3 regions of the Streptomyces sp. A18 genome follow, and region 2 is predicted to be linked to each of the others. Evidence: riboswitches for the same ligand, from Rfam matches in the RefSeq annotation. Region 2 holds a riboswitch; each other region holds the start of a gene.

Region 1 (4,476 bases), on a different contig from region 2:
CGCCGCAGCCCGAGCCGGGGCCCGGGAAGCGGCTCAGCCCTTGCTGTGCTTATCAGTCCGCGAAGCGGAACCGGGGGAACGCCGAACGACCGGCGTAGACCGCGGCGTCGTCCAGGATCTCCTCGATGCGCAGGAGCTGGTTGTACTTGGCGACGCGCTCGGAGCGGGCCGGGGCGCCGGTCTTGATCTGGCCGCAGTTGGTGGCGACGGCGAGGTCGGCGATGGTGACGTCCTCGGTCTCGCCGGAGCGGTGGGACATCATGCACTTGAAGCCGCTGCGCTGGGCCATCTCGACGGCGTCCAGGGTCTCGGTCAGCGAGCCGATCTGGTTGACCTTCACCAGAAGGGCGTTGGCCGACTTCTCCTCGATGCCACGGGCCAGGCGCTCGGGGTTGGTGACGAACAGGTCGTCGCCCACGAGCTGGACCTTGTCGCCGAGCTTCTCGGTGATGACGTTCCAGCCGGCCCAGTCGTCCTCGAACAGCGGGTCCTCGATGGAGACGAGGGGGTACGAGGCGACGAGCTCCTCGTAGTACTCGGTCATCTCGGCGGCCGAGCGGGACTTGCCCTCGAACGCGTACGAGCCGTCCTTGTAGAACTCGGACGCGGCGACGTCGAGCGCGAGCGCGATCTGCTCACCGGGGACGTAACCGGCCTGCTTGATGGCCTCGAGGATGAGGTCGAGCGCGGCGCGGTTGGAGTCCAGGTTCGGGGCGAAGCCGCCCTCGTCGCCCAGGCCGGTGGACAGGCCCTTGTCCTTCAGGACCTTCTTCAGCGTGTGGTAGACCTCGGTGCCCCAGCGCAGGGCCTCGGAGAACGACTCGGCGCCGATCGGCGCGATCATGAACTCCTGGATGTCGACGTTCGAGTCGGCGTGCGACCCGCCGTTCAGGATGTTCATCATCGGGACGGGCAGCAGGTGCGCGTTCGGACCGCCCAGGTAGCGGAACAGCGGCAGGTCGCTGGCCTCGGACGCGGCGTGCGCGACGGCGAGCGAGACGCCGAGGATGGCGTTGGCGCCGAGCGAGCCCTTGTTGTCGGTGGCGTCGAGGTCGAACATCGCCTGGTCGATCAGGCGCTGCTCGGTCGCGTCGTACCCGACGAGCTCCGGGCCGATCTGCTCGATGACGGCGAGGACGGCCTTCTCCACGCCCTTGCCCTGGTAACGGTTGGGGTCACCGTCACGGAGTTCGATGGCCTCGAAAGCACCGGTGGACGCACCGGACGGAACGGCGGCACGACCCGTGCTGCCGTCGTCGAGGCCGACCTCGACCTCGACCGTGGGGTTGCCTCGGGAGTCCAGGATTTCCCGGGCTACGACGACGTCGATGGACGGCACGAGCATCTCCTTCTGGGATGTGACGCGGTACGCGGGGCGTTGGCCTCGCGGACACGAGCCTAACCGGCTCCCGGACAAGAGCCAGCCGACCGACCGCCCTGTGGACAAACCGAGAGCAAAATGTTTCCGAACGGAACAAAGCAGTGGGGTCCGTGTGGGGACAAACGGACCCCGCCCCGGTGCGTACGGGGGATACGCGCACCGGGGCGGGGTGGACCCGTGGGGACGGGGTAGCGCCCCGAAGGGGCGCGGGGCTGTGACATATGCGGCTCCGCCGCGTGGGCGCGACCAGCCACGAAGCACCCGCAGACGAACAAGACCGCGAGGCGCCCCGCCAGAACTAGCTCAGGTGGAGCTGCTGGCCCGGGTAGATCATGTCGGCGTTGTCGATGATGTCGCCGTTGAGCTTGTACACCTTGTGCCAGCCGCCCTTGACGTCCTTGGCCTCGGCGATCTTGGAAAGGGTGTCACCCTTCTTGACCTTGTACTCGCCGTCGCCCTTCTTGACCTTCTTGCCGGTCGGGGTCTCGACGGTCTTCTTCGACTCGGTCTTGGGGGCCTCGGCCTTGGGAGCGGCCTGCTGCGGCTGCTCGGTCTGGGCGCTGGGCTTGCTCTGCGGCTGCTGCTGCTCCTGGGTCTGCTGCGGGGCGCTCTCCTGCGCACCGCCACCCTCGTTGGAGGCGCTCGACAGGCCGACGCCGCAGCTCGGCCAGGCACCCTTGCCCTGGCCCGCGAGGACCTTCTCGCCGATCTCTATCTGCTGGGCCTTGGAGGCCTTGTCGGCGGTGGGCGCGTACTTCGTGCCGCCGTACGCCGCCCACGTGGACGACGAGAACTGCAGGCCGCCCGTGTAGCCGTTGCCGGTGTTGATGGACCAGTTGCCGCCGGACTCGCACTGCGCGACGGCGTCCCACTCGGAGTTGGTCGCGGCGGAGGCCGAGCCGGCCGCCATCAGCGGGGCGGCGACTGCGACACCGGTGACGCCGGCGAGCGTGGCGACGCGGGTGGCCTTGGACGGGCGGCGGTGCTTGCCCTTGCTGGAAAACAGCATGAGTGATCCCCTCACCGACGCCTGCGAGGTGAGCTGTCGGGTTCGGGCCGATGAAGTTGCCCGGCCGCGCTTCCTGAGCGCGGCTTAACCCCTAGCCGATCCCGTCCGTCTCTCCGCATCGCTCTCGCGATGCTCAACGGCCGGGCCCGGCGGAAACCTTGGTTCCCCCGCTCCTGCCTACGGCGCATTACGCGACGACTGTTCCCGAACGGCCGTTGGCAGGACTCGGCGTACCGACCGGCGGGGCCCGCTGTGGCGAGCGGTCACGACCGTAGTCATGCGATCGGCCGAAACTCAAAGACGATCAGGGCTTCTGAGACCCATCTCTCACTTGCGCCAATTGGGACATCAAGCGCAAAACGACTCGCCAACTACCCCTACTTTTCGCCCAAATCGAGGCTCTGACCGGGCAGGATGAGATCGGGGTCGGAGCCGACGGACTTCTCGTTCTCCTCGTACAGCTCGGCCCACCCACCCTTCACGTCGAGGTCGTCGGCGATGCCCCAGAGGCTGTCTCCCGAGCGGACCGTGTACGTCCCGTCGGCGCCGTCCTGCTGACGCTCGTCGCCACGGGAGGCGTGCCGGCCCGAGCCCTCGCGAGAGGCGCCGTCGGAGGGCTTGTCGTCCGCGCTGTCGCCGCGGTGACGGCCTTCGCCCTCACCGGCGGAAGGGGTGGGGGTGGGGGAAGTGGCGTCGTCCTGCCCGGACTTGTCCGAGTCGGGCGAGTCGGTGGTGTCACCGGAGTCGGCCGAGTCGTCCGGCTTGCCCGACTCGTCGTGATTCTTGTCTCGCGCCTCGTCGTCGGCCTGGTCGTCGGCATCGGGCTTCTCGGAGGACTTGGTGCCGTCCGAGGGATCGGCCGACTCGCTGGGCGACGCACTCGGCTCACCCGACTCGGTCGGCTCACCCGACTCGGTCGGCTCACCCGACTCGGTCGACTCACCGTCACCGGGCTCGGTCGCGTCCGTCGGCTCCTCGGAAGGAATCGTCGTGATCGGAGCGCCGGGGTCGACGTCGGCGGCGGCGCCGTCCTCGGTGAGGCCGGCGATGGGCGCGCAGCTCGGCCAGGCGTCGGTGCCCTGGTCGTCAAGAACCTTCTCGGCGACGGATATCTGCTGCGAGCGGCTGGCCAGGTCGGCGCTCGGCGCGAAGTCGAGGCCGCCGTACTCCTCCCAGACCTGCTGCGAGAACTGGAGTCCGCCGTAGTACCCGTTGCCCGCGTCCGCGCTCCAGGATCCGCCGCTCTCACACTCCGCGAGCTTGTCCCACGTGGCGGTGTCCGCCGCGCTCGCGCTGGTCGCGCCGAGCAGCGGGATGGCGATGGCCGATCCTGCGACTCCTGCCGCGACGATCAGGGCCGGGGCCTGGCGGGGGCGTCGGTGACGACCATTGCCGGAGAGCATGCGGTTGCCTTTCGCGTGACTGGAGCGACGACTGCGGCACGGGATGCCGAGTCGTCGGTGAACGTAGCGGCACTCGAACGCTTGTTACAAGTCGATGCAGGGGAGATCACGTGAAAGTCACAGTCTTGACGACCCGTCAGCCACAAGGCGCCCCACACCCCGGCTATTTGCTCCGCTGTGCGGGTGCGAACTCCACGGGGAGCGTGCGGAGTCCGCGCATGATGAGCCCGCCGCGCCATCTCAAATCACCAGGTTCCACCGCGAGGCGCAGGTCAGGGAGGCGCCGCAGGAGGGTCGCGAGGGCGGCCTGGCCCTCGAGCCGGGCGAGCGGCGCACCGAGACAGTAATGAATGCCATGGCCGTAGCCGAGGTGTTGGTTGTCGCGGCGGGAGAGGTCGAGCGTGTCCGGCCGGGCGAAGCGTTCCGGGTCACGGTCGGCGGCGGCGAGGACGACGAGGACGGGGTCTCCGGTGGCGATCTCCTCCCCTCCGATCGTCAGCGGCTCGGTGGCGAACCGCCACGTGGCGAGCTCGACGGGCCCGTCGAAGCGGAGCAGCTCTTCGAGTCCGGTCTCCAGAAGACCGGTGTCGCCGCCGTCCTTGAGCGATTCCTGGAGCCGCTCGCGCTGCTCGGGGTGGGTGAGGAGGGCGTACGTCCCGTTGCCGATGAGATTGACGGTGGTC
Region 2 (4,476 bases):
CCACGGTGGCCGCGAGGCCCACCCGGTCCACCTGGTCGTGGTGGGTGAAGCGGTGCACGTCCTTGGCGGACAGGCGGGGGTAGGGCGCGAAGAAGCGGTAGTACTTCGACTCGTCCGAGACCTGCTCGTAGAAGCTGACCAGGCGGTCGGCGTCCTCAGCCGTGATGGGCCTGATCCGGGCGGTGCCTCCGTCACGCAGGACGACGTCGGCTTCCCAGTGGGAGGGGTATGCGTGCCGGTCCGACGGGGTCTGCATGGGGCCAGGGTACGGGTCGCGGGGGCGCCTTGGCCGGGGCAGGCTAGGAGTCGTCGACGGGCCGGGACGTAAGACCCCCCTGGCGCGAGGACGTACGGTCGAAGGGCACGGACCAACCGTCGACCAGGGTGCGGACCGACGTCCGGCGGAGCACCCATGACGGCATGAGACACTGGTCTAGACAAGTGTGAGACACCTGGAAGGGCAGCAACACATGGCTGAGCGCCGCGTCAACGTCGGCTGGGCCGAGGGCCTTCACGCCCGACCCGCCTCCATCTTCGTCCGCGCGGCCACCGCCGCCGGCGTCCCCGTGACGATCGCCAAGGCTGACGGCAACCCCGTGAACGCCGCCTCCATGCTCGCGGTGCTCGGCCTGGGCGCGCAGGGCGGCGAGGAGATCGTGCTCGCCTCCGACGCCGAGGGCGCGGACGCCGCTCTCGACCGTCTGGCGAAGCTGGTCGCGGACGGCCTCGAGGAGCTCCCCGAGACCGTCTGAGACCGCCTGAGACCGGGCTGAGACCGTCTGGTCGAAGACTGGAACTCATGCGCCGAAGGGCCCGCCCGAAATTGGGGCGGGCCCTTCGGCGTTCCTGTGTCCGTTCACTGAATATCGACATCGGGCTCGACATAGGGCTCGACTTGGAATCGACATCGGACGCGACACAGGACACTGAATTCGGGCAGCGGAAATAACCCCCCGCCCAATAGCCACCGAATAGCACTTCTTTGTATACGGCGCCTCTGTTAATGCCGGAGGCCCACCGTGTTTACGGGATGTTGCGAATCCCTCACACGATCACGGCCCCGCCCCCGCTCGCCCCGCCCGCCCTGCGGAGGGAAGCGCAGCCGGTGCGCGGCCGTCGCCCGCTCCGTGTGGGCCGCGGTGAGCGACCTCGCCCGCTCCGCGTCCCCGCGAGCGACCGCGTCGACGATCGCGGCGTGCTCCGCCCAGGACTCCGCGGGAGCGGCCGAGGCCTCGACGACGTACATCCAGGCGATCTTGTGCCGGAGCTGGGTGAGCAGCGCCGTGAGCCCCTGACTGCCGGACGACTGGGCGAGCGTCTCGTGGAACCAGCCGCCCAGCGAGCGCAGATCCTCGCTCTGACCGCGCCTGGAGCGCTCCTGGCCGAGCCTGACGAGGCCGCGCAGGACCTTCAGGTGCGCCTCCGTGCGGCGCTGCGCGGCGCGGGCCGCGCCCAGCGGCTCCAGGAGCATGCGGACCTCCAGGAGGTCGGCCGCCTCCTGCTCGGTCGGCTCGGCGACACACGCGCCCGCGTGCCGGCGCGTGACGACGAAGCCCTCGGCCTCCAGGGTGCGCAGGGCCTCGCGCACGGGGACGCGGGAGACTCCATAACGGCGCGCGAGCAGTTCCTCGGTGAGCCGGCCACCCCGCTCGTAGACACCGGAGACGATGTCGTCCCGGATGGCCGTGCATACCGAGTGCGCGGGAATGCGCATGACCTGACCTCCGCCTTAATCCCCGCGAAACGCGGTCGATCGACGCCTGTTCAGTGACTCTATTGCAGAACGACTGAATTTCCGACGGTCGGCCGAAATCCATGGATACTTTTGGCCAAAGGCGGTGCGGGAACGGCGAAAGCCCCGGCTCTCGACGAGCCGGGGCTTTCGGTGAATCGGGTGCGCGTCGCGCGAAACGCCTGGGATCAGACGTTGACGCCGTGCGAGCGGAGGTACGAGACGGGGTCGATGTCCGTGCCGTAATCCTCGCCGGTGCGGGCCTCGAAGTGGAGGTGCGGGCCGCTGGAGTTGCCGGTGGAGCCGGAGAGGCCTATCTGCTGGCCCGGAGTGACCGCCTGGCCGACGGTGACGCTGAGAGACGACATGTGGCCGTACTGGGTGTACGTACCGTCGTTCATCTTGATGACCACGTTGTTGCCGTAGGCGCCGCCCCAGCCGGCCTCGACGACCGTGCCGGAGCCGACCGCGTGGACCGTGGTGCCGGACGCCGCGTGGAAGTCGACGCCGGTGTGGCTGCCGGAGGACCACATGGCGCCGCCGGTCTGGTAGCCCGTGGAGATGGACGAGCCGGAGATCGGGGAGACGTAGCTGTTGAGGCGCTTGCGCTCGGCCTCGCGAGCGGCACGCTCCTTGGCCTCGCGCTCCTTCTTGGCCTTGGCCTTCGCCTCGGCCTCGGCCTTGCGCTTGGCTTCTTCGGCCTTCTTCTTGGCGGCCTCTTCGGCCTTCTTGGCGGCCGCGGCGGCGTCGGCGGCCTGCTGCTGGGCCGTGGCCTGCGCGTCGATGCTCTCGGCGAGCGAGTCACCCACGGAGACGGCCTGGGTCAGGCCGGTGTGCTGCGGAGCCGGTGCTTCGTCGGCGGCGAGCGCCGGAGCGGCCAGGCCTCCGATGACACCGGTGGTGGTGAGGGCTGCGACGCCCGCCACGTTCGCGGTCGTACGCGTGAGGCGGCTCGGGCGACGGTGCTTCCCGGTGGCACGGGTGAACGCCATGAAGCGGCTGATCCTTTCCTTCCTTCTCGCCTACCGGGTTAGCTGACGGGTTCGGAGCAGGAAGGTCTCCTACGAGTCCCTCACCTCTCGGCAAGGTTCCCGATTCACCCCAAGGGGACATGTGGGTCCCCGGCTCCCCTGGCTCGCGCCGTACGGGGACTCGGCGATGACTGTCCGGTGCCGCGGGTGCGGCGTACTGCATGACGAACAGCCGGACCAGACGCTAAGCGGGGCATCTTTCAAACGACAAACGGATCAGAGCTTTTGTAGCGCACGCCACAGGTCAGACACGTAACCTCCATAGCAATTCGGACATATGAGGACCCCGGTGACTTTTTCCAGCCACCGGGGTCCCGATATGTCCTGACTGTCACTCAGCTCGCGACGGCCGCTCGACTCTCAGCGGTCACTCGGCCCGCAGCGGTCTCAGCTCCAGCCCTCTCAGCTCCAGCCGTCTCCAGTCGCCTCAGCTCCTACTCAGCCCGTGACGACACTCACTTCACCGATGCCGAGCGCCCTGACGGGCTCCTCGATCTGCGCGGCGTCACCGACGAGCACCGTCACGAGCCGGTCCCCGGGGAAGGCGCTCACCACGGCTGCGGTGGCCTCCACGGTGCCGGTCGCGGCCAACTGGCGGTACAGCTGCGCCTGGAAGTCGTCCGGCAGGTGCTGCTCGACCTGATCGGCGAGCGTGGCCGCTACGGACGCCGCCATCTCGTACTTGAGCGGGGCGACGCCCACCAGGTTCTGGACGGCGACATCACGCTCGGCGTCCGTGAGGCCCTCGGCGGCGAGGGTGCGCAGGACCTTCCACAGGTCGTCGAGCGCCGGGCCCGTGGACTCCGTGTCCACGGAGCCGCTGATGGCGAGCATCGCGGCGCCCGTGCCATCCGGAGCGGAGCGCAGGACCTGGGCGAACGCCCGCACACCATAGGTGTAGCCCTTTTCCTCACGCAGGACGCGGTCCAGACGCGAGGTGAGGGTGCCGCCCAGGCAGTACGTGCCGAGCACCTGAGCGGGCCACACGCGGTCGTGACGGTCCGGTCCCACGCGGCCGATGAGCAGCTGCGTCTGGACGGCGCCGGGGCGGTCCACGATGACGACACGCCCGGTGTCGTCGGCGGTCATCGGGGGCACGGGGCGCGGCTCGGCCGTGCCACCCGTCCAGGCGCCGATGGTGTCGGCGAGGACGGCGTCCAGGTCGACGCCGGTCAGGTCGCCCACGACGACGGCCGTCGCCGTGGCCGGACGCACGTGCTTCTCGTAGAAGGTGCGCACCGCGGCCGAGTCGATGGCCGTGACCGTCTCCTCGGTGCCCTGGCGGGGGCGCGACATGCGCGAGGTGGCCGGGAACAGCTGCCGGGAGAGCTCCTTGGCAGCGCGGCGTGCCGGGTTGGCGGCCTCGTGCGGGATCTCGTCCAGGCGGTTGCGTACGAGGCGCTCGATCTCACTGTCCGCGAAGGCGGGGGCGCGCAGGGCGTCGGAGAGCAGGCCCAGCGCCTTGGGGAGGCGGGAGACCGGGACTTCGAGGGAGACGCGGACGCCGGGGTGGTCGGCGTGCGCGTCCATCGTGGCGCCACAGCGGTCGAGTTCGGCGGCGAAGTCCTCCGCGGAGTGCTTGTCCGTGCCTTCGTTGAAGGCCCTCGCCATGATCGTGGCGACGCCGTCCAGGCCCGCGGGCTCGGCGTCGAGCGGCGCCTCCAGGTGGACCTCCACGGCGACGACCTGCTGGCCGGGGCGGTGGCAGCGCAG
Region 3 (4,476 bases), on a different contig from region 2:
TTCGCGCACCCCCTCTTCACCGTGCTCACCGGCATCGGCTTCGGCATCGCCGCGCTCAGCACCGACCGGCAGCACTGGCGCCGCGCGCTGCTCCCGATCGGCGGGCTCCTCCTGGCGATGGGCCTGCACGCCCTGTGGAACGGCTCGGCGAGCTTCGGGGACTACGGCTTCTTCACCGTGTACGCGGTCTTCATGCTGCCCTCCTTCGGCCTGCTCACCTGGCTGGTGATCTGGCTCAGACAGCGCGGCCTGCGCATCGTGCAGACCGAACTGCCCGCGTACGCGCTCGCGGGCTGGCTCACCGCACCCGAGCCGTACGCGCTCGGCACGATGCGCGCCCGTACGCTGGCCCGCGACTACGCCTCGTACACCCAGGGCAAGGCCGCGGCGCGCGCGGTCGCGGAGTACGAGACGTACGCGACGTCCCTCGCGCTCCTGCGGCACCGCGGGCGCAAGGGCCGCGCGGGCGCCGACTTCGTCCTGCGGGAGCGGGAGTTGCTGCACTTGCTGTGGGAGCGCCGCGAAGCGGCACGGCCCGCACTCGCGTACGCGGCACGCGCGACGGCTCCCGTGGTCGCGGCTGTGCCCCTGCCGTACGGATACCCGCAGCCCCACCCATACCAGCAGCCTCAGCCTCAGCCGTACGGATATCCGTACGCCCGACCGGCGATGCCCTACCCCGCGTACAACCCCTACCGCGGCTAGGCGGAAGCCTTGGTCAGCGCCGACACCTCGGCCTCCGTCAGCTCGAACTCCCCCACCGCGAGCAGCGCCGGCAGCTGCTCGACCGTACGGGCCGACGCGATCGGCGCCGCCACCGTCGGCTGCGCCGCGAGCCACGCGAGGGCCACGGTCGCCGCCTCGGCGCCGCGCGCCTTGGCGACCTCGTCGAGTGCGGCGAGCACCCGCAGGCCGCGGTCGGTCTCCAGGTGCTTGCCCGCGCCCTGCGCCCGTGCGCTGTCGACCCGCGCGCCGGGGCGGTACTTTCCGGTGAGGAAGCCGGAGGCGAGCGCGTAGTACGGGACGGCGGCCAGGCCCGAGCGCGAGGCGACCTGCTCCAGCGTGCCCTCGTACGTGTCGCGCGAGACGAGGTTGTAGTGCGGCTGGAGGACCGAGTAGCGCGCGAGGCCCTCGCGGTCGGAGAAGTCCAGGGACTCCTGGAGCCGCTCGGCGGTCAGGTTCGACGCGGCGATGGCGCGGACCTTGCCGGACGTGACCAGCTCGTCGAGCGCGCCGATGATCTCCTCGACCGGGACGGCCGGGTCGTCGAAGTGCGTGTAGTAGAGGTCGATGTAGTCGGTGCGCAGACGGCGCAGCGACTCCTCGGCACCGGACTTGATGGTGTTCGCGGACAGGCCCTTGTGGTCGGGGTGGGAGCCGACCTTGGTGGCGAGCACGACGTCGGAGCGGTTGCCGCGCGCGGCGAGCCAGTTGCCGATGACCGTCTCGGACTCGCCGCCCTTGTTGCCGGGCACCCAGGCCGAGTAGACGTCGGCGGTGTCGATGAAGTTGCCGCCGGCGGCGGTGTAGGCGTCGAGCACGGTGAAGGACTGCGCCTCGTCGGCCGTCCAGCCGAAGACGTTGCCGCCGAGTGCGAGCGGGAAGACCTCGAGGTCGGACGAGCCAAGGGTACGGAGAGAAGTCATACGGGGCTCAACGCCCTTGCGGACCGCGGAATTCCGTACAACGGGACGGCGATTCCAGTCCGTGAACAGCACGCCGACCAGACACGCCGACCAGGCACGCCGAACCGGCAGCCCTGACGTCGGGGGGTTGTCGCCAGGACCGCCGGGGTTACTGGGGCTGTCTGAAGACCCTCAGATCCTCAGAGCGACTGGCCCTTGCCACGCAGCCACGCCGCCGGGTCGACCCCGGTGGAATCGCCGCCCGGGTGGACCTCCATGTGGAGGTGGGCGCCGGTGACGTTGCCGGTCGCGCCGACGCGGCCGATGGTCTCGCCCGTGGTGACCTTCTGGCCCGCGCTGACGTTCATCGAGGACTGGTGGCAGAACCACACCTCGGTGCCGTCGTCGAGCTCCAGGATCGTGCGGTAGCCGTACGCCCCCGCCCAGCCGGCCTCCTTGATGGTGCCGGAGTGGACGGCCTTGATGGGCGTGCCCGTCGGCGCCGCGAAGTCCAGGCCGGTGTGGTAGCCGGAGGACCACATGGAGCCGGGCTGACCGAAGGTGCCGGTGAGCGTGTACGAGGCGACGGGGAGGGTGTAGCTCTTCGCGAGCTTGGCCAGGCGCTCCGCCTCGGCCTTGGCCTTGGCCTTGGCCTCGGCCTTCTTCTTCGCGGCTGCCTTCTCGGCGGCGATCTTCTTCTCGGCCGCGGTCTGCTTGGCGGCGGCCTGTTCGGCGGCCTGCTTGACGGCGGCTTCTTCGGCCGCCTTCTGGACCGCGTCGTCCGCCTGGTCCTGCTGGTTCTCTGCCTGCTCCATGATGCGGGCCCGCAGTGCCTCGCCCGCGTCCGTGGTGCCCTGCTCGGCGTCGGTGGTGCTGACCCCGGCGGCGCTCAGCGGCGCGGCGGCGACCGTCACTCCGTTGTCGGCGGAGCCGGCGTCGGAGGAGTCGTCGGATATCAAGGACCCCACGCCCGGAAGCGACTTGGCCTCCGGCAGCGAGTCCGTGACGGCCGACAGGTCCGGCATCTCGATGGCCACCGGGGGCTTGCCGCCCTGCGCGGTGGCGATGCCGCCCGCGCCGACGGCGGCGATGACGCCTACGCCGAGAACGGTGGAGCTGCGGGCGAGCCCGCCGCCGCCCCGCTTGTGGACGCGGTGCCTGCCGCGGACGGGACGGATGGACTCCTCGGTGGGATTCCATTCCTCCCAGGAAGACTCATCTTCGTACCCACCGAAATCGTTGTCCTTCGGTACGTACGCGCCTTGGGGGGCAGGGCGATTGGACGCCACTGGGGCGCACTCCTTTCCTTCCTTCTCGCCTACCGGGTTAGCTGACGGGTTCGGAGCAGGAAGGTCTCCTACGAACAACCGGCACGAATGCACGGATGCCCGATTCACCCCAATTAGTGGTTCCCCGGCTCCCTTTCGGGATTAGGCGCGTGCGCGCGGAGCCGACTCGAGTGACGGCTGGGACGACCGCGCTGCGTTATCGAACGTTAATAGACAGCGGGGCCGTATTCCAAGCCGTTCCGGCTGATCGTTAACGCCTCTGGCCCGTACTTAACGGGACACGCCGGTCTGGAACGGGGCGAGTTGACGCCACTTCTTCACACACCGGAGCTTCACACTTCCTTGACAGTACGTCAGTTGTTATGCGGAGTGGTGTCCTTCAGTCACGGCCGGTGACATCGACGCCCCCACCGTTCCCCGCGTCGCCCGTCGCGAGCGGCCGCCGCACGGCGAGCAGCGCCATGTCGTCGGTCGTCCCGCCCCCGGTGTGGCGCCGCACCTCTTCGGTGAGCGTGGCAAGGAGCGCGTCCGGGCCGTTGGGGCCGGGGAAGCTGCGGCCGCCGAGCCGGGCCGCCGGGTCGTAGAACTCGCCGCGGCCGTCACGCGCCTCGGAGAGCCCGTCGGTGTAGAGCAGCAGCATCGACCCCGGCGGGAACTCCGTCTCGTCCGCACGGTCCGGCCACACGCCCAGGTCCCCCATCCCGAGCGGCAGCGCGGGCTCTTTGGCGGACAGGGCGCACAACCGTCCGTCGCCGCGCAGGAGCAGCGGGCCCGGGTGCCCGCGGTTGACGAGGCGTACGCGACCGTCGCCGTGCGGGATCTCCGCGAGGACGGCGGTGGTGAACCCTTCGAAGGCGTCGAGCCCGTCACGCCGGGTGCCCTCACGCGCGAGGGCACGCTCAAGACGCTGGGCCACCGCCTCCAGCGTGGCCTCCTGCTCGGCGGCCTCCCGGAACGCCCCGATGACGACGGCCACGGCCGCCACCGCGCCCATGCCCTTGCCTCGTACGTCGCCGACGATGACGCGCACGCCGTGCGGGGTGTCCTGCACGGCGTACAGGTCACCCCCGATGAAGGCGTCGGCGTCCGCGGCCTCGTACCGCGCCGCGACATCGAGCCCGCCGATCCGGGGATCCGGCTGCGGCAGTACGGCGCGCTGGGCGGCCTCGGAGATGGAGCGGGCGGAGGCGAGCTGTTTGTCGCTGCGGCGCTGGACGCGGTTGATGACGACGGCGAGCACGGCGACGGTCGCCACCGTGAGCAGCTCGGTGACGGCTTCGACGTCGGTGGCGACGGTGGTCTTGAAGTGCAGGGCGAGCACGGCCGCGCAGGAGCAGGCGCCGATGAGGGAGGTGTTGAGCAAGGAGTAGAAGGGGGCCGCGATGAGCGGGGCGGCGGTGAAGAGGGGCGCGGCGGTGAACGCGGGCGGGGTCGAGAGGTCGTAGACCACCCCGGCGACGATCAGGAGCATGGGAAGGGCCCGCACGAGCGCCCGCTCATGCCGGACGTCGGGAGCCTCGGGGCCACCCCCGCCGCTTCCTCCTCGCTTCCCCACCGGTCTT

The links. Region 2 has a riboswitch for cyclic di-AMP ahead of AC5P1C_RS02195 (M23 family metallopeptidase). Riboswitches for the same ligand answer to the same signal wherever they lie in the genome.
Region 1: linked by a shared signal. The riboswitch ahead of AC5P1C_RS09250 (transglycosylase family protein) and the one ahead of AC5P1C_RS02195 (M23 family metallopeptidase) in region 2 are both predicted to bind cyclic di-AMP.
Region 3: linked by a shared signal. The riboswitch ahead of AC5P1C_RS41895 (M23 family metallopeptidase) and the one ahead of AC5P1C_RS02195 (M23 family metallopeptidase) in region 2 are both predicted to bind cyclic di-AMP.

Annotation. Positions count from the first base shown of each region.
Region 1 covers NZ_JBWLKL010000004.1:266,530-271,005, reverse strand. The annotation lists gene eno (phosphopyruvate hydratase) at 53-1,339, opposite strand; gene AC5P1C_RS09250 (transglycosylase family protein) at 1,680-2,390, opposite strand; cyclic di-AMP (ydaO/yuaA leader) riboswitch at 2,394-2,585, opposite strand; gene AC5P1C_RS09245 (LysM peptidoglycan-binding domain-containing protein) at 2,768-3,793, opposite strand; gene AC5P1C_RS09240 (cytochrome P450 family protein) at 3,957-4,476, opposite strand, start outside.
Region 2 covers NZ_JBWLKL010000001.1:481,944-486,419, forward strand. The annotation lists gene AC5P1C_RS02180 (bifunctional acetate--CoA ligase family protein/GNAT family N-acetyltransferase) at 1-256, opposite strand, end outside; gene AC5P1C_RS02185 (HPr family phosphocarrier protein) at 471-752, shown strand; gene AC5P1C_RS02190 (GntR family transcriptional regulator) at 1,001-1,714, opposite strand; gene AC5P1C_RS02195 (M23 family metallopeptidase) at 1,921-2,724, opposite strand; cyclic di-AMP (ydaO/yuaA leader) riboswitch at 2,737-2,900, opposite strand; gene AC5P1C_RS02200 (M16 family metallopeptidase) at 3,202-4,476, opposite strand, start outside.
Region 3 covers NZ_JBWLKL010000071.1:251-4,726, reverse strand. The annotation lists gene AC5P1C_RS41905 (PrsW family intramembrane metalloprotease) at 1-705, shown strand, start outside; gene AC5P1C_RS41900 (aldo/keto reductase) at 702-1,646, opposite strand; gene AC5P1C_RS41895 (M23 family metallopeptidase) at 1,826-2,914, opposite strand; cyclic di-AMP (ydaO/yuaA leader) riboswitch at 2,926-3,072, opposite strand; gene AC5P1C_RS41890 (PP2C family protein-serine/threonine phosphatase) at 3,294-4,476, opposite strand, start outside.